Regions from separate parts of the Comamonas sp. UBA7840 genome, predicted to be linked through region 3. Evidence: predicted binding sites of a transcription regulator. Region 3 holds the regulator's gene; each other region holds the start of a gene.
What was found. Region 3 encodes HrcA, which represses chaperone genes, less so after heat shock. Its sites were predicted from a motif close to TTAGCACTCNNNNNNNNNGAGTGCTAA; they were not measured.

Region 1 (10,168 bases), on a different contig from region 3:
GCGCGCAACTTTCAAGATCGCACCGCGCTGCAGCCCGTCACAACACCGGCTGGTAGCGTGCAGGTGCAAGGGGTGCTGGCAGGCCCGCCCGCGCGGCTGTATGCCTTGGGGAAAGAGGATGTTGCGCCGTCGTCGCAGCAGCCCCGTATTCAGCAAAATTTGTCGCTGCCAGCCTATGCCAAGGCCACGGGGCTGGCGTTGTGGCCTCTGACCGTGGTGCAAACGGGCGCTGCCAGTGAAGGGCTGCTGCGTGACTGGCCCCAGCCCAGCAGCGGCATTGCCACACACCAAGGTTATGCCTTCCAATGGTTTGCCATTGCCGCAGTCCTTGCCACCATGTTGCTGTGGTTCCAATTTTTGCGCCCTCGCCGGCGCCGCCTTTCACGCCATGCCATCCAAACACACTGATTTGCAGCCCTTGGGGCTGACCGTTCACAGCACGCCCAGCATGCACCGCCTGGCACAGGGCGTGCAAGACCATGCAACTCAGCGCACAGGCCGCTGGAAAATGTTTGCTGTGCTGTTGGTGTGTGCAGCGCCGGTGATTGCGTCGTACTTCACCTATTACGTGGTACGCCCGGATGGGCGCCGCAATTTTGGTGCGTTGATTGCGCCGCAAAAAGACATGCCTGCGGCACTCATGGCCACGACGCTGGAGGGGCAAGCTGTGCCCCTGTCTTCATTGAAAGGGCAGTGGCTCTTGCTCAGTACTTCGGATGCGGCATGCGATGCACAGTGCGAAACCCATTTGTATTTACAGCGCCAACTGCGCGAAGGCTTGGGGCGAGAAAAAGACCGCCTTGATTGGGTGTGGCTGATTCAAGATGGGCAACTGCCATTTGGGGCGCTGCAAACTGCGCTGCAGTCTGCGCAAGTGCTGCGGGTCGATGCCACGGCCTTGCAAACGTGGCTGCAACCGCAAGAAGGTGCCAAGCTGTCCGACCATTTGTATGTGGTGGACCCGCAAGGGCACTGGATGATGCGCTTTCCTGCACACCTGGACAAAGCGAGCGCACCGCAGGCCAAACGCGATTTGGAGCGCCTGCTGAGGGCATCGTCTTCTTGGGATCAGCCTGGGCGCTGATGCCTACAAGCCTTTGCAGAGGTCGTGTTTGTTTTTGCGGTTATGGTTATGCGATTGATTGACTGGATTGTTTGACTGAGATTGCCATGCACAGAAGACGCGCTTTGCACTCCCTGCTGGTGGGGGCAACCACCCTCACCGCAGCCTCTTTATTGCTGGGCTGCAAGCCTGAAAAAATGAGCTTTGAAGGGGTAGACATCACGGGGGCTGCTTACGGAAAAGACTTTCCTTTGTTCGATACACAGGGCAAGCAACGCTCGGTGCAAGAATTCGCAGGGAAAGTGGTGGTGGTTTTTTTCGGTTACACCCAATGCCCTGATGTGTGTCCCACCACATTGCAAGAACTGGTGGAGGTGAAAGCCGCCCTGGGCCCGCAAGGCGATCGGGTGCAAGGCGTATTCGTTTCGCTGGACCCCGAGCGAGATACCCCTGAAGTCTTGCAGGCCTATGCGGCTGCGTTTGATCCTTCCATGGTGGCCCTGACTGGCTCGGCAGAGCAGATCATGGCGGTCGCCAAAGACTTCAAGGTCTTCTTCAAAAAGGTGGAAGGCAAGCAGCCCGGCAGCTACACGCTGGACCATTCCGCAGGTATGTATGTGTATGACCCCAAGGGGCAGCTGCGTGTCTACCACCGTTATGGCCAAGGGGCCGCCGCACTGGCCAAGGATGCCAAAGCCTTGCTGGATGAAGCAGCTGCGTAAATAGCGGCGCAGCGCAGGCTCCCTGCGCTTTTGATGCAAATTTTTTGCGTCAAAACAGATTCATTTTGTAACTTGCGCGGTAGCATGTTACGGATGTGCTGTTTTCACCCGGTTGGCGGTGCACGGCCAGTCATCCTTGTATGAACATTAAAGCCGCAAGCTCCAGCACCGAGTCTGAACCTATATCACCGCATGCATTGCCCTCTTTTATCGGCGGTGGGCCGCACACCGCTGCGGCAGCGGTTGTGTGGGGAGAGTGGGTGAGAGAGGCATGGAATGCCGCGCCCGATGGCATTTTGCTGGTCGACAGCAGCGGCACCATCATCTCCAGCAATGCAGCCATGAGTTTGATCTCTGGCTTTGCACAAAATGAGCTGGAAGGCCAAGCTGTCGAGATGCTGGTGCCCGAAAGCATGCACGCTTCACACAAGGTGGATGTGCATCGCTTCTTCTTGCAGCCCAGGCGCCACAGCATGGGCATGGGGCGCACTTTGTGGCTGCAACGCAAAGATGGAGCCCACGTTCCTGTGGACATTGCACTGGGCAACTTTGACCGTGATGGCGCTCCGCTGGTGGTGGCTTTTGTGCGTGATGTCACAGAAATGCGCCGCTTGGAAGAGCGCATGCAATACCAAGCCACGCACGACATTTTGACGGGACTGCACAACCGATGGTCATTCACCCAGCGTCTGCATGAGAGCCTGCAGCAAACGCAAGTGACGGGCGAGCCTGTAGCTCTTTTGCTGCTTGATCTGGACAACTTTAAGTCGATCAACGATGGCTACGGACATGCTGCCGGTGACCATGTGCTGCAAGAGGTGGCCAAACGTTTGAAGTCTGTGATTCGCAACCAAGGCGTGCTTTCACGCCTGGGCGGGGATGAATTTACGGTGCTGGTGCCTGACACTGATATGGAGCAGGCCCAGTCTTGGGCACAGCAAATTTTGTTTGCCATGTCTACGCCATGCCGGTGGGGGCATGTGCTGCTGGACTTTGGCGCCAGTATCGGCGTTGCCATTTCTCCGACCGACTCTCGAGATCCATCCACGCTACTGCGCTATGCGGACATGGCCATGTACCGTGCAAAAGAGCATGGCCGTGGCAACTTTGTGTTCTACGAAGACAGCATGGGCCATGAGATGGCTGAGAAAGTCTTGCTCTCTGAGCGCTTGCGACTGGCATTGGGCTATGAAGGCATCAAGTTGTATTACCAGCCGCAGATCGATATCCGCACCGGGCAAGTCTGTGGTGCCGAGGCCTTGGTGCGCTGGAAAGACCCGTTGCTGGGAGAAATTACGCCAGATCGCTTCATCCCTGTAGCTGAATCGTCCGGCCTCATTATTGGGCTGGGCAACTATGTGCTGGATGCGGCCTGCAAGCAGGTCAGTTTGTGGCTGCAGCAGGGGCAGCCCGTGCGCATTGCGGTGAATTTGTCGGCGCAACAACTGCGCCAGCCCAACTTGGTGCAGTTGGTGCGAGATGCCTTAGAGCGTTACCAAGTGTCTCCGTCTTGGTTGGAGCTGGAAGTGACGGAAACGCAGGCGATGCAAGACCCAGAGCATGCCTGCCGCATGCTGGCTGAGTTGGCGGGCCTGGGGGTAAGTTTGGCCCTGGATGATTTTGGGAACGGCCATTCTTCATTGGCATATTTGCAGCACTTGCCGGTTCAGCGGCTGAAGCTGGGAAAAGACTTTATGCGTACGGGGCGCTTGGGCAGCAAGCTTTTGCGGGCGATGATTCAGTTTGGCCACGCTTTGAATCTGCAAGTGGTGGCGGAAGGCGTAGAAACTGAGGAGCAGCGCAGCCAGCTAGAAGCGATGGGCTGTGAGTGTTACCAAGGTTGGCTGGCTTCGAAAGCGATGACTGCTTTGGAGTTCGAAACATGGCGCAGCCAGCGCTGACATTGCCTGAGCAGCTATAAAAAATCCACCCGAAGGTGGATTTTTTTGTATGCATAGGGCGGATTACTGGTTGCTGATTTTTTGCTCTTTAATCAGGCGGCTTAACTCCGCTGTATCTTTCTGGATGCGATTGGCCAGCCCTTCCGGGGAAGTGCCAACCATTTGCCAGCCTTGCTGGAACAATTTTTCTCGCACGGCAGGGCTGCGGGCAATCTCTACCAGCATGGCCGCCAGCTTGGTGCGGATCTCTGCGGGCATGGAGCTGGGCGCCGCAAACGCATTCCAAATTTGCAGGTCAAAGTTCTTGATACCAGCCTCCGCCAGGCTCGGAACGCCAGGGGCCAAAGCACTGCGGCCGCTGGAGGTCACGCCAATCAAGCGCAGCTTGCCGGCTTGCGCCTGGGCCATGGCCAGCGCAGGGGGCAGCAAAGCCATTTGCAGTTGGCCGCCCATCATGGCCGTAGCAACTTGGGGGTAGCCGCTGTAGGGAACATGGATCGGCGCAATACCGCTGCGCGCTTTCAGCAGCTCGGTGCCGAGGTGACCAATCGTGCCCACACCGGGGGTGCCGTAGCTCCAGGTGTCACCCGCTTTTTGTGCCGCCGCAAAGAAAGATTGGGCATCGGCATTTTGGGGAACCCCGGGTTGCTCGACGGGAGCGGTCAACACCAGCGGCGAAACGCCAATCAAGGTCAGCGGTGCCAAGTCTTTGAGGGGGTCATAAGGTGTGGCAGGGTTGAGGATTTTGGCAATCGTCATATTGCCATTGATCATCAAACCAATCGTATGGTTGTCGTGGGCGCGGGCCACTTCGGTAGCGCCAATATTGCCGCCAGCCCCCACTTTGTTTTCCACAATAACTGGCTGGCCCAGTAGCTTGGACAAGGGCTCCGAGAAGGTGCGAGCGGTCAAGTCGGGCGAGGAGCCACCTGGGAAACCCACCACAATGCGTACCGGTTTGGTGGGCCAGGCAGCCGTAGAGGCTGCAAAAACAGAACTGGTGGCAGAGGCTGCCACCAAAGCAGTACCTGCAGCCAATATGGTGCGGCGAGCAATCAAAGAGAGGGTGGTCATCGTGCGTTGAGCATAAAAACTGCAAGAAGAGAAAAATCCTTGCAGGAAAAAAAGAAAGCCCGAAGATTATCCGGGCTTGCGTGGGCAGCAATCTGGCATATTTCAGCCAGACCGCGCAAGAACGTTTTTAGGCGAACTCAGTCAGCGCTTTTTTCATCTTTTTCATAGCAGCCACTTCAATTTGGCGAATGCGCTCAGCGCTCACACCATACTCTGCAGCCAGCTCATGCAGCGTCATGCCGCCCGTGCCGTCATCGTTGACCTTCAGCCAGCGCTCTTCTACGATGCGGCGGCTGCGGTCATCCAGCATTTCAAGGGCTTGGGCAATGCCATCGGTTGCCAAGACATCACGTTGGCGTGTCTCAATCATATTAGTGGGCTCGTGCGCCGCATCCGACAGGTAAGCGATAGGCCCAAAAGCGTGCTCGCCATCGTCACTGGGGCTCGGGTCCAGTAGCACATCACCGCCCGACAAGCGGGTTTCCATCTCCATGACTTCTTCGCGCTTGACGTTGAGCTTGGCGGCCATCGCGTCAATCTGCTGCTCCGTCAAGGTTTCGCGCAGCGCCAAGTCGTCGTCCATCACGGCATCGGCTTGCATGCCTTGCTTCATGGAGCGCAGATTGAAGAACAACTTGCGCTGGGCCTTGGTGGTTGCCACTTTGACCATGCGCCAGTTCTTCAAGATGTATTCGTGGATCTCTGCCTTGATCCAGTGCATGGCGTAGCTGACCAGCCGAACGTTTTGCTCGGGGTCAAAGCGCTTGACGGCCTTCATCAGGCCCACATTGCCTTCTTGGATCAAATCGCCCTGGGGCAAGCCATAGCCCAAATACTGGCGCGAGATAGACACCACCAAGCGCAGGTGAGACATGATCAGACGCCCAGCGGCATCCAGATCATTGTGTTCTTTGAGTTTGCGGGCGTAGTCCTGCTCTTCTTCTTGAGTGAGCATAGGCAGGCGGTTCACCGCTGTAATGTAGGCATCCAAGTTGCCCAGCGGAGGTACCAATGCCCAAGGATTCGCAGGTGCCAAGGCCGAAGCAGCGAGGGTGCCGGTTGGGTTTGTCATTGCACTGATCCTTTCATCCATTGCTTCATATTAGCACTCTCTAAGACCGAGTGCTAAGCCATAAGTTCCCATGAGGTTGTCAGTTGGTGGCTGGCTGCGCCTGCGCCGTGGGAGTATCGAGTTTCGACCAACACTCTTGTAGAGTGCGCAAGCGTTTGCAAGTTTCAAAAAAAGTTGAATGTGTGATGTGGGAAAGTCCTTCTCGGCCTGTGGCTTTTGTGTGTTTGGCGCTCAGCATGGCGCTGGTGGGCAGTTATGTGGCGCTGTCCAAGCCGTTGGCGGCCTTGTTCCCTGTTTTTTTGCTGGCGTGGTTGCGCTTTGGTATTGGCGCGGTGGCCATGGCCCGCTGGCTGCAAAAGTCACCGGGCGACGCGCCCTTGGCACCACGCACGCGGTGGTTGTTGTTTCTGGAGTCCTTCTTTGGCAACTTCTTGTTCACGTTGTGCATGGTGACAGGCGTGAGCCTGACGGGCGCGGTGACGGCCGGTGTCACCATGGCTTCCATTCCGGTGGCAGTGGCCCTGCTGAGCTGGTTATTGCTGCGCGAGCAGATCATGCCGCGCACGTGGCTGGCGGTGGCGCTGGCCGTGGCGGGGATTGCGCTGTATGCAGCGGCAAAGCCAGCGGAGGTAACCACTGCCCATGCGTATGCCTGGCTGGGGCAGTGGCTGCTGGTGGCGGCGGTGCTGTGTGAGGCAGCCTACGCCGTGATTGGCAAGCGCTTGACGGCGGTGCTCAGCCCCAAACGCATCAGCGCCATCATCAATGTATGGGGCTTTTTGCTGTCCACGCCTATGGGCTTGTATGTGGCGTGGCAGTTTGACTTTGCGGCCGTCAGCCTACCGATGTGGGGGCTGCTGCTGTTTTACGCGCTGGCCGCTTGCGTGTGGACGGTGTGGTTGTGGATGACCGGGTTGCGCGCTGTGCCCGCGGCGCAGGCGGGCATTTTTACGGTGCTGTTGCCCATCAGCGCTGCGCTGGTGGGGGTGCTGGTGCTGGGCGAGCACATCAGTGCACTGCAGTGGCTGGCGCTGGGTATTGCCTTGTTGGGTGTGGTTGTGGCGACTTGGCCCGCGCGCAAAGCCTGAGCGTAGGCCGCTGGCTGTTTCTGCACAATCGATGCCTATGCAAGATGCACTTTCTCTTTCTCCAGTGGCCGTGGTGACCACCACCGTGGCCACGCAAGCGCAGGCGGACCATCTGGCGCAAGGCGCCGTCACAGCCCTGCTGGCGGCTTGTGGGCAGGTGGAGCCCATCACTTCCCACTATGTGTGGCAAGCCCAACTGGAGCAAAGCGCCGAATGGCGCGTGGTGCTGAAAACGCTGCCGCAGGCTGTGGCGCCATTGTGGGCGTGGCTTCAAGCACACCACCCTTACGAGGTGCCACAACTGTTATTGCGCACCGAATACGCCGATAGCGCCTATGCCGCATGGGTGGCTGCCCAGGTGCAATTGCAATTGCCCGATGGCGGCGGGTGATGCAATAAAAAAGGAGCTGCTGGCGCAGGCTTACCAAGCATTTCAATATGAAAAGTATTGGAAACGGTTGTTTTATCAACGCCAGCAGCTATGAAAAAAGCCCCGCATTGCGGGGCTTTGATGGGAGAGGGCAGTCGGCCTCGGGCCGCTCAGGCCAGCAGGGCCTGGGCAAACTCCTTGGCGTTGAAGGTTTCCAGGTCTTCCACCTTTTCGCCCACGCCGATGAAGTACACGGGAATGGGGCGCTCTTGCGCAATGGCGGCCAGCACGCCGCCTTTGGCGGTGCCGTCCAGTTTGGTGACGATCAGGCCGGTCAGGCCCAGCGCCTCGTCAAATGCTTTGACCTGGTTGAGCGCGTTTTGGCCGGTGTTGCCGTCAATGACCAGTAGTACCTCGTGCGGGGCAGAGCCATCGGCCTTGCTGATCACCCGTTTGATTTTTCTCAGCTCTTCCATCAGGTGCAGCTGGGTGGGCAGGCGGCCAGCGGTGTCGACCAAGACCACGTCTTTCTTGCGCGCTTTGCCAGCGCTGACGGCATCAAAGCTGACGGCGGCCGGGTCACCGCCAGCCTGGCTGATGATTTCTACCGTGTTGCGGGTGGCCCATACGCCCAACTGCTCGCGCGCGGCGGCGCGGAAGGTGTCGGCAGCGGCCAGCAGCACGGATTGGTCGTGGTCGGCCAGGTGCTTGGTCAGCTTGCCAATTGACGTGGTTTTGCCTGCGCCGTTCACGCCGGCCACCATGATCACGGTGGGCGTGTGCGCACCAATTACCAGTGGCTTTTCCAGCGGCTTGAGTAGGTCGGACAGCGCAGCAGCCAGCAGCGCCTTGACGGCGGCGGGCTCGGTGGTCTTGCTGTCTTTGACGCGGCGCTTGAGGTCGTCCAGCAGGTGCAGGGTGGCTTTGACGCCGGTGTCGGCCATCAGCAGGGCGTCCTCCAGCTCCTCGTACAGGGCATCATCAATCTTGGTGCCCGTGAACACCGTGGTTATGCTGGTGCCGGTTTTGCGCAGGCCTGCCTTGAGGCGGTCCATCCAGTTACCGCGGTCACCCACAGCTTCGGGTTTGGCCTGGGGCTCGGGGGCTTGCGTAAAAATTTCGGGCGCAGGCACTTCTGGTGCGACACTGTCAGGAACTTCTTCCTTGTCGCCCATACCGAAGGTATTGCGCAGCCAACCGCTGACCGAAGCGGGCTTGGCGGCAGGGGTCGAAGGCACCGCTTCCACGGGGGAAGCAGCGGCGGGTGCGACGCCCTCAGACTGCTCTAGGGCAGGAGTGGTGTCGGCTTGTGGGGCTTTTTTCTTGAAAAAACTGAACATTGGCGGGTTCTTAGAATCCTGCATTCTATGAAACGAACTTTATCCCTCCTAATGCTGGTGGCCAGCCTGAGTGCTGCAGCCGAGAATTCGGCGCCAGCGGGCACGATTTCCACATCGCTGAATGCGTGGGCCAGCGCGCAAAAAGCCAATCCGGCCACGGCGGTGCAGCAGTTCACGCTGGCCAACGGTATGCAGCTGATTGTTCAGCCCGACCGCCGTGCACCCACGGCGGTGCATATGCTGTGGCTGCGCGTGGGGGCCATGGAGGAGGTGGATGGCACCACCGGCGTTGCCCATGCGCTGGAGCACATGATGTTCAAAGGCAGCCAGCAACTGGCGCCGGGTGAGTTTTCGCGCCGTGTGGCGGCCTTGGGTGGGCAGGAAAACGCCTTCACCAACCGTGACTACACAGGCTATTACCAGCAAATCCCTTCCAACCGCCTGCGTGATGTGATGGCGCTAGAGGCAGATCGCTTTGCCCACAACCAATGGCCCGATGCCGAGTTCACCAAGGAAATCGAGGTGATCAAGGAAGAGCGACGCATGCGCACCGAAGACAACCCGCGCGGCATGTTGTTTGAGCAGTTGTCGGCAGCCGTCTTCATGGCCAACCCCTATGGCCGCCCTGTGGTGGGCTGGATGAACGATCTGGACGCCATGACGGCCGATGACGTGCGCAACTTTCACCGCGACTGGTATGTGCCTGCCAATGCAGCCATCGTTATTGCGGGGGATGTGGATGTGGCCCAGGTCAAAGCCTGGGCCGAGGCCACCTATGGCCAGATTCCTGCGCGGCCATCGGCAGTTGGCAAGCCCCGCGAAGAGCCGCAGCAAATTGGCGTGCGCCGCATTGAAGTCAAGCAGCCCGCTGAGCAGGCGTTTGTGGCCATGGCCTACCGCGTGCCCTCCATCCGCAACGTCGAGAACCTGACTGCGCAAGACAAAGACGCCCTGGCCCTGCTGGTGCTTTCTGCGGTGCTGGACGGCTATGACGGTGCTCGGCTCGAGCGTGCCTTGGTACAGGGCAAAGACCGCGTGGCCGACAGCGCCAGCAGCTCTGCCAGCGTTATGGGGCGAGGGCCGGCGCTGTTTATCTTGTCGGGCGTGCCCGCCAAGGGCAAAACGCCTGCCCAGCTGGAAAAAGCATTGCAGGCGCAAATTGCAAGAATTGCCAAAGAGGGCGTGAACGCGGCAGAGCTGCAGCGCGTCAAAACACAGTGGCTGGCCTCACAAATTTATGAGCGCGACTCCGTGATGGGGCAAGCCCAGGGCTTGGGTAATTACTGGGTGCTGGGCATGCCGGTGAATGCCGATGATTTGCTGGTCAAGGCCTTGATGGACATCAGCGCCGCCGATGTGCAGCGCGTGGCCGGCCAGTACTTCCGGGCGGATCAGTTGACCGTCGGCACCTTGGTGCCCCAGCCGCGCCCTGCAGGCCAGACCGCACGCCCCGCATCGCCTGTGGATGCCAACACGCTCCAGCACTGAACCCCACGGAAAGCTTGATGATGAAGACGAAAACAATAGCTGCTGGCGCT
Region 2 (10,168 bases), on a different contig from region 3:
CGTGGCGTGCTCGTCGGCCACATTTGCCATAGAGCAAGCCGTCAATGCCGTGCGCTGTGGCACGGCCCAGTGCGTGCTGGTGGTGAACCCTGAGATTACTTCGTCACACCTAGAGTGGCGCGATCGCGATTGCCATTTTATTTTTGGAGACGTGTGCACCGCAATCATTATTGAGCGCGCCGACACAGCGGCCGGCACAGATGCGTGGGAGGTCGTCGGCACCCAGCTGGCCACCCAGTTCTCCAACAATATTCGCAACAATTTTGGCTTTATGAACCGCAGCGAAGACAGCGACCCGGCTGCGCGCGACAAGACCTTTCGACAAGAAGGCCGCAAGGTGTTCAAGGAGGTGGTGCCGATTGCCGCTGCACATATTGCAACGCATTTGGAAAAGCTGGGGCAAACTCCGCAGCAGGTGCGTCGTTTCTGGTTGCACCAGGCCAATTTGGGCATGAACCAATTGGTCTTGAAAAAGCTGGTGGGTGAGTCCACCGATGACCGCGCGCCGTTGATTCTGGATGAGTTTGCCAACACGGCGTCCGCAGGCTCCATCATTGCCTTCCACAAATACCGCGCTGACCTGGCTGCCGGTGATACGGGGGTCATTTGCTCTTTTGGTGCGGGGTATTCGGTAGGCAGCGTGGTGGTGCGTAAGCGCTGAATGGAGCATGGTTTTGGTTTGTGATGCAACGCAGCAATGGGCGCAGCTGGAGGCGCACTTTCAGTCATGGGGGGCGGGGTTTGACTTGGTGCAAGCATTTGCCATGGATGCGCAGCGCTTAGAAAAGCTCAGTCAGCAGGCACCGTATGTGTTTGCGGATCTGTCCAAAAATTGGCTGCAAGAAAGTACGGAGCAGCAGTTGAGCGCGCTGGCACGTGCCTGCAGTGTACACACTGTGCGCGATGCCATGCTGGCTGGGGCGGAGGTCAACACGACCGAGGAGCGCGCAGTGATGCACTGGCTGCTGCGTGCCCCCCCAGATGCGGGTTTGCTGCAAACCCATCCGGTTGTGCAGGCGTGGGATGCACCCGTGCAGCAGGCGCTCCAGCAGGTGCACAGCACGCTGGACGCCATGCTGGCACTGGCCGAACAAGTACGCAGCGATGCGCGCATTACGGATGTGGTCAATATCGGGATTGGTGGCTCGCACCTGGGCCCCGAAGTGGTGGTGCAGGCACTGGAAGACTGGGTAACGCCCGGTAAGAATTTCCACTTTGTCTCGAATGTCGACGGCCATGAGCTGGGACACGTGCTGCGCAAGGTCAAGCCGCAGAGCACCTTGTTTTTGATTGCCTCTAAATCGTTCACGACGGCAGAGACCATGCTCAATGCGCACTCCGCGCGCACCTGGTTTTTGGCCAACGGCGGCACGGAATCTGGGCTTCAGCAGCATTTCGTGGCCTTGACCACCAATACGGCTGCTGCGGCGCAGTTCGGGGTCACGCGCACACTGGGGTTTTGGGACTGGGTGGGCGGACGGTTCTCGTTGTGGTCTGCGATTGGCCTGCCGATTGCGATTGCGATTGGTGCAGAGCAGTTCAAAAACCTGCTGCACGGTGCACATGCCATGGATGCGCATTTTTTTAGTGCCCCTGATGCCCACAATCTGCCTCTGCGCTTGGGGATGCTGGATGTATGGAATCGCAATTTCTGCGGTTTTGGCAGCCGTTGCATTGCGCCTTATAGCCATGGTTTGCGCCGCCTCACGGCTTACCTGCAGCAGTTAGAAATGGAAAGCAATGGCAAGCGTGTCACACGCGATGGCAAGCCCTTGCAGGTGGCTACCGCGCCGGTGGTGTGGGGTGAGCCTGGCACTAACGGCCAGCACGCTTTTTTCCAAATGCTGCACCAAGGCCCTGATGTCATTCCGGTGGAGTTCATCGCGCTGCGCGATGGCGGCAAGTACTTGGGGGCCCACCACCAAAGCTTGGTGATCAATGCGATCGCCCAGGCGCAGGCGCTGATGGTAGGGCGCAGTGGGGAAGGTATAGAGCGGGATTGCCCCGGCAACCGGCCCAGTACCTTCTTGCTGTTGCAGGCGCTGGACCCAGCTTCGCTGGGCGCGCTGATTGCCTTGTATGAACACCGCGTGTTTGTGGCGGGCGCGGTGTGGGGCATCAACAGCTTTGACCAGTGGGGCGTGGAGTTGGGCAAAAAGCTGGCGCAATCCCTGCGTGAGCGCCAACAAAGCAATGATTGGGCGGGGGTGGATCCTTCAACCCGGGCGCTGATGCAGCGCTTGGCGGAGTCGCCTGTGAATGGTAATTAAAAAGCAGAGCTGCTAACGCTTGCTGGATAAGCGCTAAAGCCGCTTTTGATACATATTTAAAGCGCAAGCAAAGTGCGTAAGCCGCAAAAACAAAAGGCCGCTTTCGCGGCCTTTTGTGTGTGGGAGCAGCAACCGAAGCGGTGAAGCTTCGGTCAGCAGCGGGGCAATTACATGCCCATGCCGCCCATGCCACCCATACCGCCCATACCGCCCATGTCAGGTGCAGCGCCTTCAGCCTTAGGGGCTTCAGCAATCATGCACTCGGTGGTCAGCAGCAAGGAAGCCACGGAAGCAGCGTTTTGCAGCGCTGTACGTGTCACCTTGGTGGGGTCCAGGATACCCATTTCCAGCATGTCGCCGTAGGTGTCGTTGGCAGCGTTGAAGCCGAAGTTGCCCTTGCCCTTCAACACTTCGTTCACGACCACCGAAGGCTCGCCACCGGCGTTGGCCACGATTTCGCGCAGAGGTGCTTCCACGGCAGCCAGCACCAGCTTGATACCAGCGTCTTGTTCGGCATTGCCAGTCTTCAGCTCGCCCACGGCTTGCTTGGCGCGCAGCAGGGCCACGCCACCACCGGCCACAATGCCTTCTTCCACAGCAGCGCGGGTCGCGTGCAGCGCGTCTTCCACGCGCGCCTTCTTTTCCTTCATTTCGACTTCGGTGGCAGCGCCAACCTTGATCACGGCAACACCGCCGGCCAGCTTGGCCACGCGCTCTTGCAGCTTTTCACGGTCGTAGTCGCTGGTCGCTTCTTCGATTTGCAGGCGGATTTGCTTGACGCGGGCTTCGATTTCAGCAGCTTGGCCAGCACCGTCGATGATGGTGGTGTTTTCCTTGCCGATTTCCACGCGCTGGGCTTGGCCCAGGTCTTCCAAAGTGACCTTGTCCAGTGTCAGACCCACTTCTTCAGCGATGACCTTGCCGCCCGTCAGGATGGCGATGTCTTCCAGCATGGCCTTACGACGATCGCCAAAGCCAGGAGCCTTCACAGCCACCACCTTCAGGATGCCGCGGATGGTGTTCACCACCAAAGTCGCCAGGGCTTCGCCTTCAACGTCTTCGGCAATGATCAGCAGAGGACGGCCAGCCTTGGCCACTTGCTCCAGGGTAGGCAGCAGGTCGCGGATGTTGCTGATCTTCTTGTCGAACAGCAGCACGAAGGGGTTATCCAGAACAGCGGATTGCTTTTCTTGGTTGTTGATGAAGTAGGGCGACAGGTAGCCGCGGTCGAATTGCATGCCTTCCACGACATCCAGTTCGTTGGCCAGCGACTTGCCTTCTTCCACAGTGATCACGCCTTCCTTGCCCACCTTGTCCATGGCTTCAGCAATGATGCTGCCCACGGATTCGTCGGAGTTGGCGGAGATCGAACCCACTTGGGCGATTTCCTTGGAAGTGGTCGTCGCCTTGGATTGCTTCTTCAGCTCTTCCACCAAAGCAGTCACTGCCTTGTCGATACCGCGCTTCAGGTCCATGGGGTTCAGACCTGCGGCGACGTACTTGGAGCCTTCGCGCACGATGGCTTGGGCCAGCACGGTGGCGGTGGTAGTGCCGTCACCAGCGATGTCGTTGGTCTTGGAAGCTACTTCCTTCACGAGCTGAGCGCCCATGTTTTGCAGCTTGTCCTTGAGTTCGATTTCCTTGGCCACGGACACACCGTCCTTGGTCACGGTAGGGGCACCGAACGAGCGCTCCAGCACCACGTTACGACCCTTGGGGCCCAGGGTGACCTTGACCGCGTTGGCCAGAATGTTCACGCCTTCAACCATGCGTGCACGTGCTTCACCGCCGAATACTACGTCTTTTGCTGCCATTTTTGGCTCCTAAAGAATTTGGTTCAAACTGGCTGCTAAGGCTTATCTGTTAAGCGCTAGCAGCTATGAAATTCAATGTTCTGGGAAGAACTTTGGTCTTCGGCCGGACTTTGTATCCTTTACTTTGCAGCGCAAAGTGAGCCTTCGACCCAACTAAATCGCGAGCGCGATTTAGTTCTCTACGACTGCGAACAGGTCGTCTTCCTTCATCACCAGCAGTTCGTTGCCGTCGACCTTGACGGTCTGGCCCGAATATTTGCCGAACAGCACGCGGTCGCCCACCTTCACGTTCAGAGCGATTTGCTCGCCCTTGTCATTGCGCTTGCCGGGGCCCACTGCCAGCACTTCGCCTTGGTCAGGCTTTTCAGCAGCGTTGTCAGGGATATAGATGCCCGAAGCTGTCTTGGTTTCGTTTTCCAGGCGCTTGACGATCACGCGGTCGTGCAGAGGACGCAGGTTCATAACATCTCCTAGATATCAATCAACAAGGTTGAAGTGGTCAGCAGCTTGGCGGGTGCCCAACTGCTTCAAAAAAACTGTGGGGAGTGTTGTTAGCACTCAAGCCCATCGAGTGCTAATAATAAGGTGAAAAATTTGCCTTTCAAGAGGCAAGGGCTGTCCAAGCTGCTACTTTTTGGCATTTGTTTTGTAAGTTGTTGTTTTGATTGGTGGGGAGAAGGTGGCGGCAGCAGGCGGTCAGGTGCGCATCCTTCATGCTGATGCAGGAACAGTTGCTTGCTGGGCCAGAGCTTGCAGTGCTTCACCGGTCATGCGGTAGCGAATCCACTCGCTTTGCGGCTTGGCGCCCAGGCTGTCATAAAACTCTATGGAAGGCGTGTTCCAGTCCAGCACGCTCCATTCAAAGCGGCCGCAGTTGTTGTCCAGCGCAATCTTTGCCAAGTGGCTGAGCAAGGCTTTGCCGGCGCCCTTGCCGCGCTGCTCGGGCGAGACGTACAGGTCTTCCAGGTACAGGCCGTGCTGGCCTTGCCAGGTGGAGTAATTGAAGAAGTACACGGCAAAGCCCACGGGCGTGTCGCCCTCCAGGCAGATCAGGCCAAACACTTTGGGGTTGTCGCAAAACAAGGTGCGGTGCACGTGCGCGGGCGTGGCCAGCACTTCGTGCTCGGCTTTTTCGTAGATGGCCAGCTCACGCACAAAGTGCAGGATCAAATCGGCGTCGGCAATCGTGGCGGGGCGGATGGTCAGCGATGTCATGGCAATTTCCAAAATGCGAAGTGCCTTGCCTGCAAGGGGCAGGCGTGGCAAAAAAAGCAAAACCAGGCTGCGCAGGTGCGCTGCGGGGGGCTGCGGTGATTGTGGGACGGGTGGGCAATCAGGTCGAATACTTGGGCTGGCTGGGCGTGTTGGTTGGGGCTCTGCTGAGCAGGTGCCTTCATTGGCTCGGCGATGGCGGGCGATGGATAGCGAGGCTTTGCGGCGCGAGCGGTGCTGTGGGCGTGCTTTACGGCAGAGCCATCGGCAGCCCTGCAGTGCCAAAGCGTGCTAAGCAGCGGCGCAGCACATGAAAGTGGTCTTCAAACATCTGGCTTTCCAAACCGGTTAAATCCCCCAGTGGTACCCAGCGCGCTGTAGCGGCGTCGTCGCCGCCTTGCACGGGGGGCAGCTGTGTGCCGGGAACATGGAACACAAAGACGTGCGTGATGGTGCGCCCGCGCAGGCTGCGGTCGGGGTGGTCAAACACTTCCACGCCTTGCAGGGCTGTTTGCAAGGTGTCGGTGCTCAGCGGCAGGGCGGTTTCTTCCTCCAGCTCGCGCAGGCATGACTGCCACAGCGTATCGCGCGGCTCCACAAACCCGCCGGGCAGTGCCCACAAGCCTTGGCCGGGGGCGTGGCCGCGCTGGATCAGCAGCACATGGCCGTGGCACAGCAGCAGCCCGTCGACCGTCACAAACACGGGAGGATAGGGGGCGCTGGCCCAGGCGGCGTGGTAGCCGCTGAGCATGCGCCACTCGGCGCGCAGGGCGGTGTAATCAGCACTGGTTTGCCACTGGCGCAACCAGTCGGCCACGGGTGCGGGCAGCAGTGGGGCGAGCTGTGCCCATAGCGCGTCGTGGGGCAGATCGGCCAGGTTCCAGTACAGCTCGCGCGTGGGGGTGCCATCAAAGTCACCTTGGCGCGGCAGGCTCAGCAGCTCCCAGCCGGGAAAGCGTGCCAGGTAGTTGCTGCTATCGTCTTTGAAGTGCCCGACCAAGTCCACACGCGCGCCGGGCGGTACTTGGGTGTGTACGGCGGCCATGACGGCCTGCACCCAGCGTGGCTCATCGTAATAGTCGCGCACAGGCACGCAGTGGACGCGGGCGGCATCGGCGGCGGGCAAGCTGCTGCGGATCAGGGCAGCGCGCTCTTGCCAAGTGAACGGGTTTTTGGGGCTGCGGGCCTGGAAGGCACTGCCCAGCACCACCACCACTTGCTGCGCGGTCTGCAAAGCCTGCTGCAGCAAGGCCAGGTGGCCGAGGTGAAAGGGCTGAAAGCGGCCAATCAAGACAGCGGTGTGGGGAGCGTGGTGGGGCACAGGCATAAATAAAAAGGAGCGGCTAGCGCTTGTTTTTAAAGGATTTCAATATGTTTTGTATTTGAAACTGCCTTTGAACCAGCGCAAGCAGCTATGTTTTTTCTTTGAGGCGGGATTGCAAACAATTTAAGCAATCGGATCGGCAATGCCAAACACCTGGCGCAGATAGGCCAGATAGGTTTCGTCGTCGCACAGGGTTTTGCCGGGTGTGTCAGAGATTTTGGCAACTGGCTGGCCATTCGCGCGCACCAGCTTCATCACAATGTTCAGCGGCTGCAGGCCCACGTCGTTGGTCAGGTTGGTGCCAATACCAAAGCCCAGCTGAATGTGCGGCGCAAAGTAGCGCCACAGCTCCAGCGCTTTGTCGATGTTCAGGCCGTCGGAGAACACCATGCGTTTGGTGTGCGGGTTGATGCGCAGCTTGCGGTAGTGCGCCAGCGCTTGGTCGCCCCAGTCAAACGGGTCGCCCGAGTCGTGGCGCAGGCCGTCAAACAGCTTGGCAAAGTACAGGTCAAAGTCTTGCAAGAAGGCGTGCATGCCGACGGTGTCGGTCAAGGCAATGCCCAGGTCGCCACGGTATTCCTGCACCCAGTCTTCCAGCGCGGCTTTCTGAAAGTCGCGCAGGCGCACGCCCAAGGCCTGAAAGCTTTGCAAATACTCGTGTGCCATGGTGCCAATGGGCACGATGTTCAGCTCCTTGGCCAGCAGCACGCTGGAGGTGCCTTTGAACCACTGCGGCACCTCGCGTGTGAGGGTGGTGACGACCTCGCGGTGCCAGGGCTCGGCAAAACGGCGGCGCAGGCCAAAGTCAGACAGCTCAAACGGGTGCGCCAGGGTGGGCTCATCCCGCAAGGCGCGCAGCTGTGTGATTTTGGCTTGCAGACGGCGGCGACCTTCCTCCAAGGTGCCCGGCTGCGCCAAGCGGCGGAAATACAGCTCGTTGACGATGGCCAGCACATGGATTTCAAAGCCCATCACATGCACCTGGGGGCCGTGGGCTTCAATGCGCAAGCCACCTTCGGGCGTGGCCTGCACGCGGATGAAGTTGCGCTGGAACTGGAACAGACGCAGAAAGTCGATGAAGTCGCTTTTGATGTAGCGCAGGCTGGCCATGTACGCCAGCTCATCGGGCGTAAAGCGCAGGCTGCACAGGTGATCCAACTCGGCATTCACTTCGTCCACCAAATCGGCCAGCGGATAGGCGGTGGCATTGCGGCAGGCAAAGCGGTATTCGGCCTGCGTTTGGGGGTGGCGGTGCAGCATGGCCTGCCACATAGTGAATTTGTACAGGTCGGTGTCGAGCAGGCTGTGGATGATGGGCATGCGGGCAGCTTTCGTGGCTTTACAGGTGCAATTCGGTGGTGGTGCACAACTGTGCGCCCGCAGCTTGCAGGTGCTGCAAGAAGGCGGTGTGCTGCGCCTCAAAGCCGCTCACAGGGCTCATGCCATCGGTCAGCACGGTGATGCGTGGGGCAAAGTCGGCAGGGGCTTGCTGCAGCAAATGTTCGACCGTGGCGCGCACGCAGTGGCTGCTGGCCTCGCCCGCCACAATCAGCCGCTGGGCTTGCAGCAAGCTAGTCAGCAAAGTCTGGTTGAGGCAGGTTTCTGGCGCGCTGGCATCGGGCACTTCGGCTTCCAGCGCGCTGTAGTGCTCTGTCCACGGGTTGCTGCCTTTGAACACGTTGCACACGGCACGCTGCTGCTTGCGTTGCCAGTCTGCGCAGGCCGACAAAATGTGGGCGTGTACGCCATGGCCCCAGCTGCCGATCTCGCAGTGCACCGGCCACACCATCAGCGTGTAGCGCCCACGGGCTTCCAACGCATCCAGATAGGCCAAGGTGCGCGCAAGGTGCGCAGCCTTGCGGGGCTGGAACTGCCCCTGGCGCACCTGGGCGGCGGTGATGGCGGTAAATGGCGCCACCTCGTCGCCGCTGCCTTGCTGCCAAAACGCTGGGTGCGCAATGTCAAACACCTGGTGGGAATCGAGTGTGACGGTGATGTGGTCGATGTGCGCGCTGTGCTGGCGCAACCACGTGGCCACACGCTGCATGTCGGCGTGCGCACCGGGCACGGGCAGTGCAGGGCGCAGGCCACTGGGGCAAAAGTTGGCGGGCAAATCGCAAAAATCGTTTTGCGGATCAATCAACAGCAAGTGGGTGTCAAGCGTCATGGCAGCAGTGGCACAGCGAAGAAAGCATGCGCCTGAGTGTAGAAGCTTGTGCAGCCTCTCCCAATGAAAAGGGCTGCATGCGCAGCCCTTGGGAAGATGTTTTCAACACCGCTTACTTGAGCATCTTGCGCGCAGCGCCCACGCCCATGGCGGCCAGCACCACAAATACGACGGCCAAAACCAAGAACAAAATGAACAGAACCTTGGCAATGCCGGCCGCACCGGCGGCAACACCGGTAAATCCAAACAGTCCGGCAATCAACGAGATGATGGCAAAAATGATGGCGTACTTCAGCATAGTGCTCTCCTTGTAGTGGGCTGCCACGTTGCGGTGGCAGATGCGTTCAACCATAAAGGCGCGTGCTAAATACCGTTCGTCGGTGGTGCCTGGGTTGCCGTGTAGGAGTGCGGCCCACCTAGGCGCAGGCATGAAAAAGCCCGCAGCAGCGGGCTTAGTGATGGTGGGCCGAACTTGTTGCAGCCAGCAGCGCGAGCAGTAATGCAGCGTTATCTGTGGGGGGATTGGTGCACATGGCTATCGCCGTATGCGCTGTTCCCCCGAACAGATACCGCGCGGATCGCGCGGCAGTTTGCATTACTTCAAACCGGCTGCGGCGCGCAGCAGTGCCGCTTTGTCGGTCTTTTCCCAGGTGAACTCGGGCTCTTCGCGGCCAAAGTGGCCGTAAGCAGCGGTCTTGGCGTAGATGGGGCGCAGCAGATCCAGCATTTCGATGATGCCTTTGGGGCGCAGATCAAAGTGTGCCGCTACCAGCTTGGCGATTTCTGCATCGGGAATCACCCCCGTGCCTTCGGTGTAGACCGTGATATTCATGGGGCGAGCCACGCCGATGGCGTAGGCGACCTGCACTTGGCACTGGCGCGCCAGACCCGCTGCCACCACGTTCTTGGCCACGTAACGCGCAGCATAGGCCGCGGAGCGGTCCACCTTGGAGGGGTCCTTGCCGGAGAATGCGCCACCGCCGTGGGGGCAGGCGCCGCCGTAGGTGTCCACAATGATCTTGCGGCCAGTCAGGCCACAGTCGCCCTGGGGGCCGCCCACGACGAAACGGCCGGTGGGATTGATCAGGTACTTAGTGTCCTGCAGCCATTCCTTGGGCAGCACGGGCTTGATGATTTCTTCAATGATGGCTTCGGTGAACGAGGCCTTCATTTTGGTAGCAGTTTCTGACTGGTCGGGGCTGTGCTGAGTGGACAGCACCACGGTATCGATGCTGTGGGGCTTACCATCCACATAGCGCATGGTCACTTGCGACTTGGCATCCGGGCGCAGGAAGGGCAGGCGGCCATCTTTGCGCAACTGTGCCTGGCGTTCCATCAGGCGGTGGGCGTAGTAGATGGGCGCTGGCATCAGCTCGGGCGT
Region 3 (10,168 bases):
GCAAGTGATTTGCCTGCGCTGGGAAAGCATGACCACTTTGACATGCATACGAGCCAAGGTAGCTTGCGCTTGCATGATCCTCGGCGCTTTGGCGCTGTGATTGCGACACAAGGCGAGAGTGATCCTGTTGCGCGCAAATTGCTGGATGGTTTGGGGATGGAGCCTCTGGACGAGGCACATTTCATCTGGCAGCGTTTCTACGCGGGGCTGCAGTCCAGCCGATCACCCATCAAGCCATTGCTGTTGGGAGGCAAGTTGGTTGTAGGGGTGGGCAATATTTATGCTTCCGAAGTCTTGTTTGCCAGCCGCATTGCGCCCACGGTTGCTGCCAACACTATCAGTGTGCAAAAAGCCAAGCGCTTGTTCCAAGCCATTCGTGAGATTTTGGCGATTGCCGTGGAGCGGGGTGGAACCACGTTGCGCGACTTTTCCAGTGCCGACGGCATGCCGGGGCACTTCCAGACACAAACCCAGGTATATGACCGTGCGGGGTTGCCTTGTACCCATTGTGGCAAGCCCATCAGGCTGTTGCGGCAAGGGCAGCGCAGCACGTACTACTGTGCGTATTGTCAAAAAGCTTGAGGAAATCGGCAATGGCGCCATGACCCCTACAAAACGCTGGCGCTATATTGGAGGGCTTACTGCCATAACACTGCAACGAGGGAGAGATTGTGGGCCCTTCATTTAGCGAGCAATTTGACCGGTTTGGCCATTGGCGCAAAGGTTTTGCGGGCCAGATGGCGGCTTTTAGTGACTGGCTGGCTGCACAAGATTTGCTGGACGCGGCAGTGCAAGATCATTTGCAGCGGCTAGAGGCCCTGCTGCGCGGCGATAAGGTGTGCGTTGCCTTTGTGGCGGAGTTCTCGCGGGGCAAATCAGAACTTATTAACGCGGTGTTTTTTGCGCACTATGGGCGGCGCATCATGCCGGCATCGCCTGGGCGCACCACCATGTGTCCGACCGAACTGGGTTACGACGCTGCGTTGCCTGCATGTTTGCGTTTGTTGCCGGTAGAAACGCGTGCGCAGCCTTACAGCTTGGCAGAGTGGCGCAGCCGCCCTTCCACGTGGGTGCAACTGCCCTTGGATGTGCATGATGCCGATCAACTGGCCTATGCCATGGCACATGTGGCACAGGTGCGCAAGGTGTCAGTGCAAGAGGCGCAAACTTTGGGCTTTTGGAGCGATGCGCCCGGGGCGGAAAACCCGGTGTGCGATGCGCAGGGAATGGTGGAAATTCCCAAATGGCGCCATGCGCTGATCAATATGGCGCACCCCTTGCTCAAGCAAGGGCTTGTGATTGTGGATACCCCGGGGTTGAATGCGGTGGGCACGGAGCCAGAACTGACCGTCAACCTGATTGCGCAAGCCCATGCCGTGGTGTTCTTGCTGGCAGCCGATGCCGGCGTGACGAAGTCAGATTTATCGATCTGGAAAGAGCATTTGCTGCCTTGTCATCGTGAAGGTGATGCGCATCTGGTGGTGCTCAACAAAATCGACACCTTGTGGAGCAGTCTGGATTCAGGCACCGAGGTGCAAGTGCAGCTCAATCGCCAGCGTGCGCAAAGCGCACAGATCCTGGAGATTGATCCTGCCCGGATCGTGCCTTTGTCTGCCCAAAAGGGGCTGATGGCAAAGATAGAAAGCAATGCTGCGCTCCTTAAAAGCAGTGGCCTGCCGCTGTTTGAGGATCTGCTGGCGCAAGGCATTTTGGCGCATCGCCAAACTATTTTGCGCAATGTGGTAGTTGAGGGTGTGGCGCAGTTACAAGCGCAGGTGCTGCGTTCGATCCACATCCGCCAGCGCGATTTGGATGAGCAAATGCTGGAGCTGCGCAGCCTGCGGGGTAAGAACGCCACGGTGATTGAGAACATGCGCCAACGTATTCAGCAAGAGCAGCGCACGTTTGAGGCCAGCACGGCAAAAATTTTGGCGGTACGCTCGGTGCATTTAAAGCTGATGAACCAAGCGTTTCAGCTTTTGGGTGCGACATCGCTGCGCAAAGAGCTGGAGCAGCTCAGCAGTGCACTGGAGCATTCGGGCTTGAAAATGGGCGTGCGCAAAGTTTATGCCTCCACCTTTGAGCGTTTGCGTGGCCTGGGCGAGCAAGCCAAAGTGGCTGCGGCGGAAATTCAGGCCATGCTTGGCGCTACGTTCAAAGACCTGAATGCGGAGTTTGGGTTTTCGCTGCAGCTACCGGCGGACTTGCAACTGCATGACTTTGACCGTGAACTGGCCAACATTGAAGAAAGCTATTTGCAGTACCTGGGCTTTGGCCATGCGCTCAAACTTGCCAATCCGTTGTTTGGGCAACGCATGGTCAAGGCTTTGGGCATGCGGCTGCGTGCGGTGTTTGAATCCGCAGCCAATGACCTGGATTTATGGAGCAAAAGCGCGACCTCACAGCTTGACGCACAATTGAAAGAACGCAAACGCAGCTTTGCACGGCGTATTGAAGCGGTAGACCGCATCAACGAAGCGGCCAGTGGGCTGATGGAGCGCATTGCTGAAATTGAGTCGTCCGATCAGCAGCTCCATTTGCTGGAACAGCGCCTGGGGCAATGGATGCAGCAACTGCTGCAACCCGCTGAGCCTGCAGCGCAGGAGCTCGGTGCGACGGAGCAGACCGCGTGAAAGCTGCGTTGATTTTTTTGCTTTAGCCTTCTCTTTCTCCTTTGAGTCATTCCAACCCTTTGATCGCTGCGGATGTGGTGCAGTGGCAGGCCAGCCATGGCCGTAACCATCTGCCTTGGCAGCAAACCCGTGATCCCTACCGCGTATGGCTGTCTGAAATCATGCTGCAGCAAACCCAGGTCACTACCGTCTTGGGTTATTACGAGCGGTTTTTGCAGCAGTTCCCGGATGTGGCCAGTTTGGCTGCCGCGCCTGAAGATGATGTGATGGCGCTGTGGAGCGGACTGGGTTATTACAGCCGCGCGCGCAATCTGCACCGATGTGCCAAGGCGGTGGTGGCCGAGCATGGGGGCGCTTTTCCGCGCACGGCTGCAGTGCTGGCTACGTTGCCGGGCATTGGCCGCTCTACGGCTGCAGCGATTGCATCGTTTTGCTTTGGGGAGCGCGCAGCCATTTTGGATGCCAACGTCAAACGTGTGCTCACACGGGTGCTGGCGTATGGCGAAGACCTCTCCAGCAGCCGCCATGAAAAAGCCTTGTGGGCGCTGGCAGAGGATTTGCTGCCCGCACAGGATCTGCACAACACCATGCCGCGCTACACCCAGGGTCTGATGGACTTGGGTGCCACGGTGTGCTTGCCGCGCAACCCTTCGTGCTTGGTGTGCCCTTTGCAGCCCAAATGCCAAGCGGCGCAGCAAGGGAATGCAGCCAGCTATCCGGTAAAAACGCGCAAAACCAAACGCAGCACACAAGCGTGGTGGCTGCTTGTGCTGCGCGACGCAGCAGGCCATGTGTGCTTGCAGCGGCGCCCATCCACTGGGGGAGACACCGGTATTTGGGCCGGGCTTTTTAGCCCACCGGTATATGCCAGTGCACAGGCGCTGGAGGAAGGCTGGGCTGCGCTGGGCCTGGCTGCCACGGCGCGCCAGGATTGGCCCGCACAGCTGCATGTGCTGACGCACCGCGACTTGTTTTTACACCCGGTGGTGGTGGATGTGGCAGGGGCGCAGCCTGCGCTGGGCCAAGCTGTGCAGGGCTGGAGCTGGCAGTCTGGCGCAGACTGGCCGCAGCTGGGGTTGCCTGCCCCGGTGCGTAAATTGCTGGAGGCGCTATAAAAAGAGAGCTGGCGGCGCTTATATATATTGGGTTTCAGGTGTAAAAATGGGATTGCTAAATAGGTATTTGAATATCTTGATCCCACAATCGTTTGCTCAGCAAGTACCCGGTTTGGGGCTTCAACGATGCCCCAAACTTGCGCTGCCAGACAAATAGCAGCGAATGCAAGAGCGCGGTAGCGCTCTTGCTATATGCATGCGTCTTTCTCCCAAGCCGAGCCAAGTACCAACGCAACTTATTGTTCAAACTCTCAATGTGATGGGTATGAGCCTTGCCTACCGTGTGCTGCTCAGCCTTGATGATGGCCTTATAAGGCCGATGTGCATCCGTGCAGTAATGAATATGCGCATCCATAGGTAGTTGAGGCTGAAGCACTTTGGCTGTTTTCGTTCCTCGCTCCCCAAGTGCGAAACCGACGATCTGGTGACTTGTCCTGTCTATTGCCCACCACAGCCAGATGGGCTGTTTTTTGAGCCCACATAACTCCACATCTCATCGGCCTCAATGACCGATAGATCTTTGGCTGTTGGCGCTTGAAGTGCTTTGCCAGCAACTTCTTTGCGCACCCAACCTAACACTGCGTTGTGGCTCACGTGCAATAGACGTTCGATTTTTCTTGCGGCAATACCTTCGGCATACATCGCCAAGGCCAGTGCTTTGATCTTTGGATCGATGAGGCGCAAGTCCTTGTCACCAAAGGTTCGGCGACATCCCATGCACATCCATCTTTGTCGTTTGTGGCGGCTCAGGCCAATCTTTTGTGTGTGATGGTGATTGCAGCGAGGGCATTGCATGGCGGAACGGGAAAAGGCATGGAATATAGCGCTTCGCACCATCTCCATACCTCATGCGCAATCCCGTAAAAATATCTGAAACCTATAGAAATCAAGCGCTATAAGCTCTCTTTTTTAAAATTTTTAGTGGGATGGTGTCTGTGCCAGTGCGCGGCTGTCCATCTCGCGGTGGCGGCGCAACGTGGACCACTGGGCCTGGTAGCGCAGCGCCAGTTGCTCCACCAGATACACCGAGCGGTGCTGCCCACCCGTGCAGCCCACGGCGACAGTGACATAGCTGCGGTGGTTGGCATTGAGCACGGGCAGCCAGTGGTCGAGAAACTGCGCAATATGCGTTTGCATGGCACCCACATCAGGTTGCTGGCGCAAAAAGTGCTGTACGGGCTCGTCTTTGCCGCTCAGGGGGCGCAGTTCGGCGTCGTAATACGGGTTGGGCAGCATGCGCACATCAAACACATAGTCCGCATCGACAGGAATGCCGTGTTTGAAACCAAAGGACTGGAACACCAGCGTCATCTGGTTGGTGGGCGCTTTGAGCAGGGCTTTGATATAGCTTTGCAACTGTGCACCGCGGATGTTGCTGGTGTCGATGACATGGGCGTACTCACGAATGTCGCCCAGCAACTCGCGCTCGCGCTCGATGATTTGCACCAGGTCTTGGCGCCCGTCCGGGCCTTCGGACTGCGACAAGGGGTGACGGCGGCGCGTTTCGGAAAAGCGGCGCACCAAGGTAGCGGTGGAAGCATCCAGAAACACCACATGCAGGTGCAGCCCCGAGGCTTTGAGGCGCTGCAGCTTCTCCAGCTCGCGCGGCAAATTGGGCAAGCTGGTGGCGCTGCGCGCGTCAATCGCAATCGCCACGCGCTTGCCGTGGTGGGCGTGCTGCAGGCGCACAAAGTCTTCCAGCAGCTCGGGCGGCAGGTTGTCCACGCAGTAGTAACCGGCGTCTTCCAGGGCGTGCAAAGCCACGGATTTGCCCGAGCCTGACATTCCCGTAATCAGCACAATTTCTAAATCTGTCATGGCTTGGCGTGGCTCCATCAAGGCGTGTTGGCGGCGTGCAGCATCTCGCGTGCATGCGCCATGGTGGTGTCAGAGATTTTTTCGCCCCCCAGCATGCGGGCAATTTCTCGCTCGCGCTGGGCGGTGTCGGTGGGGGTGACGGTGCTGCTGGTGCCCGCTTTGTCCCGTTTTTTGGCGACCACGTAATGGTGGTCGGCACAGGCGGCCACCTGCGGCAAGTGGGTGACCGCCAGTACCTGGCGGTCTTTGCCCAAGGCGCGCATGAGCTTGCCCACGGTTTCGGCCACAGCGCCCCCCACGCCTGAATCTACCTCATCAAAAATCAAAGTGCCTGCATGGCCCAGTTCACTCGTGGTCACGGCAATTGCCAGCGACAGGCGCGAGAGTTCACCGCCAGAGGCTACTTTGCCAATTGGCTTGGGCGTGGCGCCCGGGTGGCCCGCCACCAGGAACTGCACGCTGTCCATACCGTGGGGGCTGGGTTCTGCCAGCTTGTCCAGCTGCACTTCAAAGCGGCCACCTTGCATGCCCAGGCCTTGCATGGCCTGCGTGATGGCCCGCGAGAGTTTGGGGGCAGCCTTGGCACGTTCCAGTGACAGCTCTCGCGCAGCGGCGTGGTAGGCGTCGCTGGCTTGTTGCTCGGCTTTGCGCAGGCGGCCAATGTCTACCACGGCGTCTAACTGGCGCAACTCTTCACGCCACGATTGCAGCAGGCTGGGCAGCTCTTGCGGCGTGCGCTTGTAGCGGCGCGCCAGTTGCATCCACAGCGATAGGCGCTCGTCCAGCTCGGCGAGTTTGTCCGGGTCTAACTCGGTGCGGCGCAAATAGATTTGCAGCGAATGTTGGGCGTCGTTGATCTGCGCAAGACTGGAGGCCAAAACGTCTGCAATCGCTTGAAATTCGGGCTCTAGGTGCTCTTGATCTTGAAGCATGTCTTGGGCGCGGCTCAGCGGCGTGCTGGCGCCAGCTTCATCATCTTCCAGCAGGTGTAGCGCACCCTGCGCCGCTTCCAGCAGCGCTTGCGCGTGTGACAGGCGGGTGTGCTGGGTGTTGAGTTCGTCCCACTCCTCCATGCCAGGGCTGAGTTTGTCCAGTTCCCCAATCTGCCACTGCAGACGCTCGCGTTCGCGCTGCAGCGTGTCTTGCGCCGCGATGGCGTGTTCCAAATCCTTGGCTGCAGCGCGCCAGACCATCCAGTGCTGGCGCAATGCTTGCGTGCTGACGTTGGCATACGCGTCCAGCAGTTCGCGCACGGCATCGGCGCGTGTCAGGCTTTGCCAGGCGTGCTGGCCGTGGATGTCCAGCAACTCTTCGCCCAAGCCGCGCAGCTGCGTGGCGGTGGCGGGGGCACCATTGATCCAAGCACGGCTGCGCCCTTGGCTGTCAATCACGCGGCGCAGCAGCAGGCTTTCTTCCAGCGCAAAGCCGCCTTCTTGCAGCCAGTGCTGCAGGTGGTCGGGGCAGTCAAACTCGGCACTGATGTCGGCTTGCGTTGCGCCTTCACGTACCACGCCAGAGTCAGCACGGCTGCCCAGCACCAGTTGCAGCGCATCAATCAAGATGGATTTGCCCGCGCCGGTCTCCCCGGTCAGCACGGTAAAACCGGTGTGCAAATCCAGCTCCAGCTGCTGCACGATGACAAAGTCGCGCAGGGCAATGCGTTTGAGGGCCATGCTCAGTAGCCTCCCTCGTTCCAGCCCAGCTTTTTGCGCAGCGTCGCGAAGTAGTTCCAGCCGACAGGATGCAAAAAGCGCACGCTGTGTTCGGAGCGGCGCACGTAGATGCGATCGCCGTGCAGCAGCGAGGCGAGCGATTGCATGTCGAAGTTGGCACTGATGTCGCGCCCACTCACCACTTCCATCATCACTTCGGTCTGGTCAGACAGCACGATAGGGCGGTTAGACAGCGTGTGCGGGGCAATCGGCGCCATCAGCCACGCTGGAATGGAGGGGTGCATCAAGGGGCCGCCCACCGACAAGGTGTAGGCGGTAGAGCCTGTCGGCGTGGCCACGATCAAACCGTCGGCCCGCTGGTTTGACAGAAAACGACCATCTACCTCGACACGCAACTCCACCATGCCCGAGGTGCCGCCGCGGTTGACCACAACATCGTTCATTGCCAGCGCTTCAAACACGGTTTCTTCGTTGCGCACCACACGGGCATGCATTAAAGGGCGAGACTCTTGTTCGTACTCGCCGTGCAGCATGGGCAGCAGGGCTTGCGGGTAATCTTTCAGGGGAATATCGGTCACAAAGCCGAGACGGCCTTGGTTGATCCCAATCAGCGGCGTGTTGTGCTTGGCCAGTTGGCGCGCAATCCCCAGCATGGTGCCATCGCCGCCCACCACAATACCCAGGTCACAATGCTGACCCAGGTCGTCGACATCCAGTGAGGCAAAACTGCTGTGTAGCCCGGTGTGGAGTGCTGTTTCAGCGTCCAGCACGACTTCACAGCCTTGCTCGCGCAGAAAATCTGCAATACCTTGGAGAATGTGGCGAGACTGCTCTGTAGCAGTGCCGGAAGTGGTGGCGGACTGGTATTTACCCACCAGTGCGACATGGCGAAACTTGGACGTCATATCGGAAATTACATCATTAAAATCAAAACATGCTCGATGAACGTGCCAAGTTGTTGTTGAAAGCGCTGGTCGAGCGCTATATCTCGGACGGCCAACCCGTAGGGTCGCGCACGTTATCGCGCGCTTCTGGCTTGGAATTGTCGCCTGCAACCATTCGCAATGTTATGTCTGACTTGGAGGAGATGGGGCTGATCGTCAGTCCCCACACCTCGGCAGGCCGCATTCCCACAGCGCGTGGCTACCGCTTGTTTGTCGACACCATGCTCACTGTACAAAACAGTGGCTTGATTGCTCCAGAACTGCCGGCTGAGCAGCCGCAAAAAGTCATCGCGAATGCCGCGCAACTGCTCTCGAACATGTCGCAGTTTGTTGGCGTGGTGATGGCGCCTCGACGCAGCTCGGTGTTTAAGCACCTGGAATTCGTCAAGCTGTCAGAGCGGCGGGTGCTGGTCATCATCGTCTCCCCGCAAGGCGATGTACAAAATCGCGTGATATTTACCGATGTGGAGTTCTCGTCGACGCAGTTGCTGGAAGCGTCGAACTTCATCAATGCGCATTATGCAGGGCTTGATATGGAGCAGGTGCGCGAGCGTATGCAGCAAGAGGTGGAGCAATTGCGCGGCGAAGTCGCCAGCCTGATGCAAGCCGCTGTGAACGTCAGTGCAGAAGTCATGACACCAGCGCCGCAAGAGCAGGTCATCATTTCTGGTGAGCGTAATTTGCTGGCGGTGAGTGATTTTTCCAGTGATATGAGCAATCTGCGCCGCGCTTTTGATCTGTTTGAGCAAAAGACCCAAATTTTGCGCTTGCTCGATTTCTCCAGCAAAGCCGAAGGGGTGCGCATCTATATCGGCGGGGAGAGCCAAGTGGTGCCGTTTGAGGAGCTGTCAGTGGTCAGCGCGCCTTATGAGGTGGATGGGCAGGTGGTGGGGACTTTGGGGGTGATCGGCCCTACGCGCATGCATTACGACAAGATGATTCAGATTGTGGACATTACCTCCAAGTTAGTCAGTAATGCGCTGAGCCACCAACGCTAGCCGTTACAATGCGAGAGTTTTGTGCGTTCCAACGAATGAGCAAAACCCGGTTGGGGCGTTAGCTCAGTTGGTTAGAGCAGAGGACTCATAATCCTTTGGTCGACAGTTCAAGTCTGTCACGCCCTACCAATGAATTCAACGGGTTACGAGAAATTGTAACCCGTTTTTTCATTTGTACTGTCAACGGAGTGTCCACGCATTGACTCAGGTGCATCTGCTCTTTGCAGGGTGTCTTGTTGCCTTCAAGCTGGCTCCAGCTCTAGTTTTTTGCTTCTGTTTGAGCTTTCGCTAAGCAATTGAATTTGTTTTTCTAATTTTTCGATCCGCGCGTCTTGTTGTTCTCGCTTGTTGCCGTACTTTTTTGTGCAGTACACATATGCGGCAATGATTCCAAACTCAAATAGCAAGAATATGCACTCAACCATCAAGACGTTCTGAATTCTGGTGGGAGGCTCTTCTGATTGAACATAGACGTACAGATAAGTTGTCGCAAATAGCCCACTGATTAAATAGATGCCGTACTCACACCATCGTTTTAGTGAGTCAAACCAGCCCTGCAAAATTATTTTTGCCTTACGACGTTGAGAGCTTTTCCAGGTCAGGAAAGCAAATACAAGCGGTGCAATTGCGCTGATAGCACCGACAACGACCATTAATATTTCCATAGATATCTCCTCTTTGGGGATTCTATGCAGGGTAATTTCAGCAGCTATAGGTCTTTTGCAGATTCCAGCCTTGATGGTCACTGGTTTCAATGTTTGGTGGACAGTGTTCTGATTTCATCTGGACAGCTCACCACTCCACTTGGACAGCCTGCTACTTCGGCTAAGTCTCCGTTTCTTTCTCAAGGATAGGGTCAGCCCGAGTGCCAGGATTTAGCCCCCAAGCGGTGTCCGGCGCGCTGTGTCCGTTTGCTTCGTCGGTGCAGCCTGTTGCTAACCACAAAGCGAATTGCGGCCATTGTTTTGCAGCCGTCTCAATCATCTG

Region 1: the regulator HrcA is predicted to act here: its motif matches at 5,863-5,889, upstream of rpoH (RNA polymerase sigma factor RpoH).
Region 2: the regulator HrcA is predicted to act here: its motif matches at 4,636-4,662, upstream of groES (co-chaperone GroES).

The regions. Positions count from the first base shown of each region.
Region 1 is NZ_DLTI01000026.1:97,797-107,964, forward strand. It holds gene B3R00_RS09860 (SURF1 family protein) at 1-408, shown strand, start outside; gene B3R00_RS09865 (hypothetical protein) at 389-1,084, shown strand; gene B3R00_RS09870 (SCO family protein) at 1,171-1,785, shown strand; gene B3R00_RS09875 (putative bifunctional diguanylate cyclase/phosphodiesterase) at 1,926-3,686, shown strand; gene B3R00_RS09880 (Bug family tripartite tricarboxylate transporter substrate binding protein) at 3,750-4,760, opposite strand; gene rpoH (RNA polymerase sigma factor RpoH) at 4,888-5,832, opposite strand; gene B3R00_RS09890 (DMT family transporter) at 6,018-6,920, shown strand; gene cutA (divalent-cation tolerance protein CutA) at 6,958-7,311, shown strand; gene ftsY (signal recognition particle-docking protein FtsY) at 7,461-8,630, opposite strand; gene B3R00_RS09905 (M16 family metallopeptidase) at 8,658-10,118, shown strand; gene B3R00_RS09910 (M16 family metallopeptidase) at 10,136-10,168, shown strand, end outside.
Region 2 is NZ_DLTI01000022.1:138,108-148,275, reverse strand. It holds gene B3R00_RS07790 (beta-ketoacyl-ACP synthase III) at 1-661, shown strand, start outside; gene pgi (glucose-6-phosphate isomerase) at 669-2,270, shown strand; gene groL (chaperonin GroEL) at 2,438-4,084, opposite strand; gene groES (co-chaperone GroES) at 4,256-4,546, opposite strand; gene B3R00_RS07770 (GNAT family N-acetyltransferase) at 4,796-5,299, opposite strand; gene B3R00_RS07765 (bifunctional nicotinamide-nucleotide adenylyltransferase/Nudix hydroxylase) at 5,547-6,623, opposite strand; gene pncB (nicotinate phosphoribosyltransferase) at 6,744-7,940, opposite strand; gene B3R00_RS07755 (isochorismatase family protein) at 7,960-8,787, opposite strand; gene B3R00_RS07750 (DUF1328 family protein) at 8,900-9,085, opposite strand; gene metK (methionine adenosyltransferase) at 9,383-10,168, opposite strand, start outside.
Region 3 is NZ_DLTI01000012.1:93-10,260, reverse strand. It holds gene mutM (bifunctional DNA-formamidopyrimidine glycosylase/DNA-(apurinic or apyrimidinic site) lyase) at 1-582, shown strand, start outside; gene B3R00_RS02240 (dynamin family protein) at 672-2,633, shown strand; gene mutY (A/G-specific adenine glycosylase) at 2,675-3,748, shown strand; gene B3R00_RS16335 (IS1 family transposase) at 3,804-4,238, opposite strand; gene B3R00_RS02230 (transposase-like zinc-binding domain-containing protein) at 4,187-4,543, opposite strand; gene rapZ (RNase adapter RapZ) at 4,667-5,566, opposite strand; gene recN (DNA repair protein RecN) at 5,584-7,239, opposite strand; gene B3R00_RS02215 (NAD kinase) at 7,242-8,144, opposite strand; gene hrcA (heat-inducible transcriptional repressor HrcA) at 8,174-9,181, shown strand; tRNA gene B3R00_RS02205 (tRNA-Ile) at 9,234-9,310, shown strand; gene B3R00_RS02200 (hypothetical protein) at 9,424-9,927, opposite strand; partial or broken gene B3R00_RS02195 (hypothetical protein) at 10,007-10,168, opposite strand, start outside.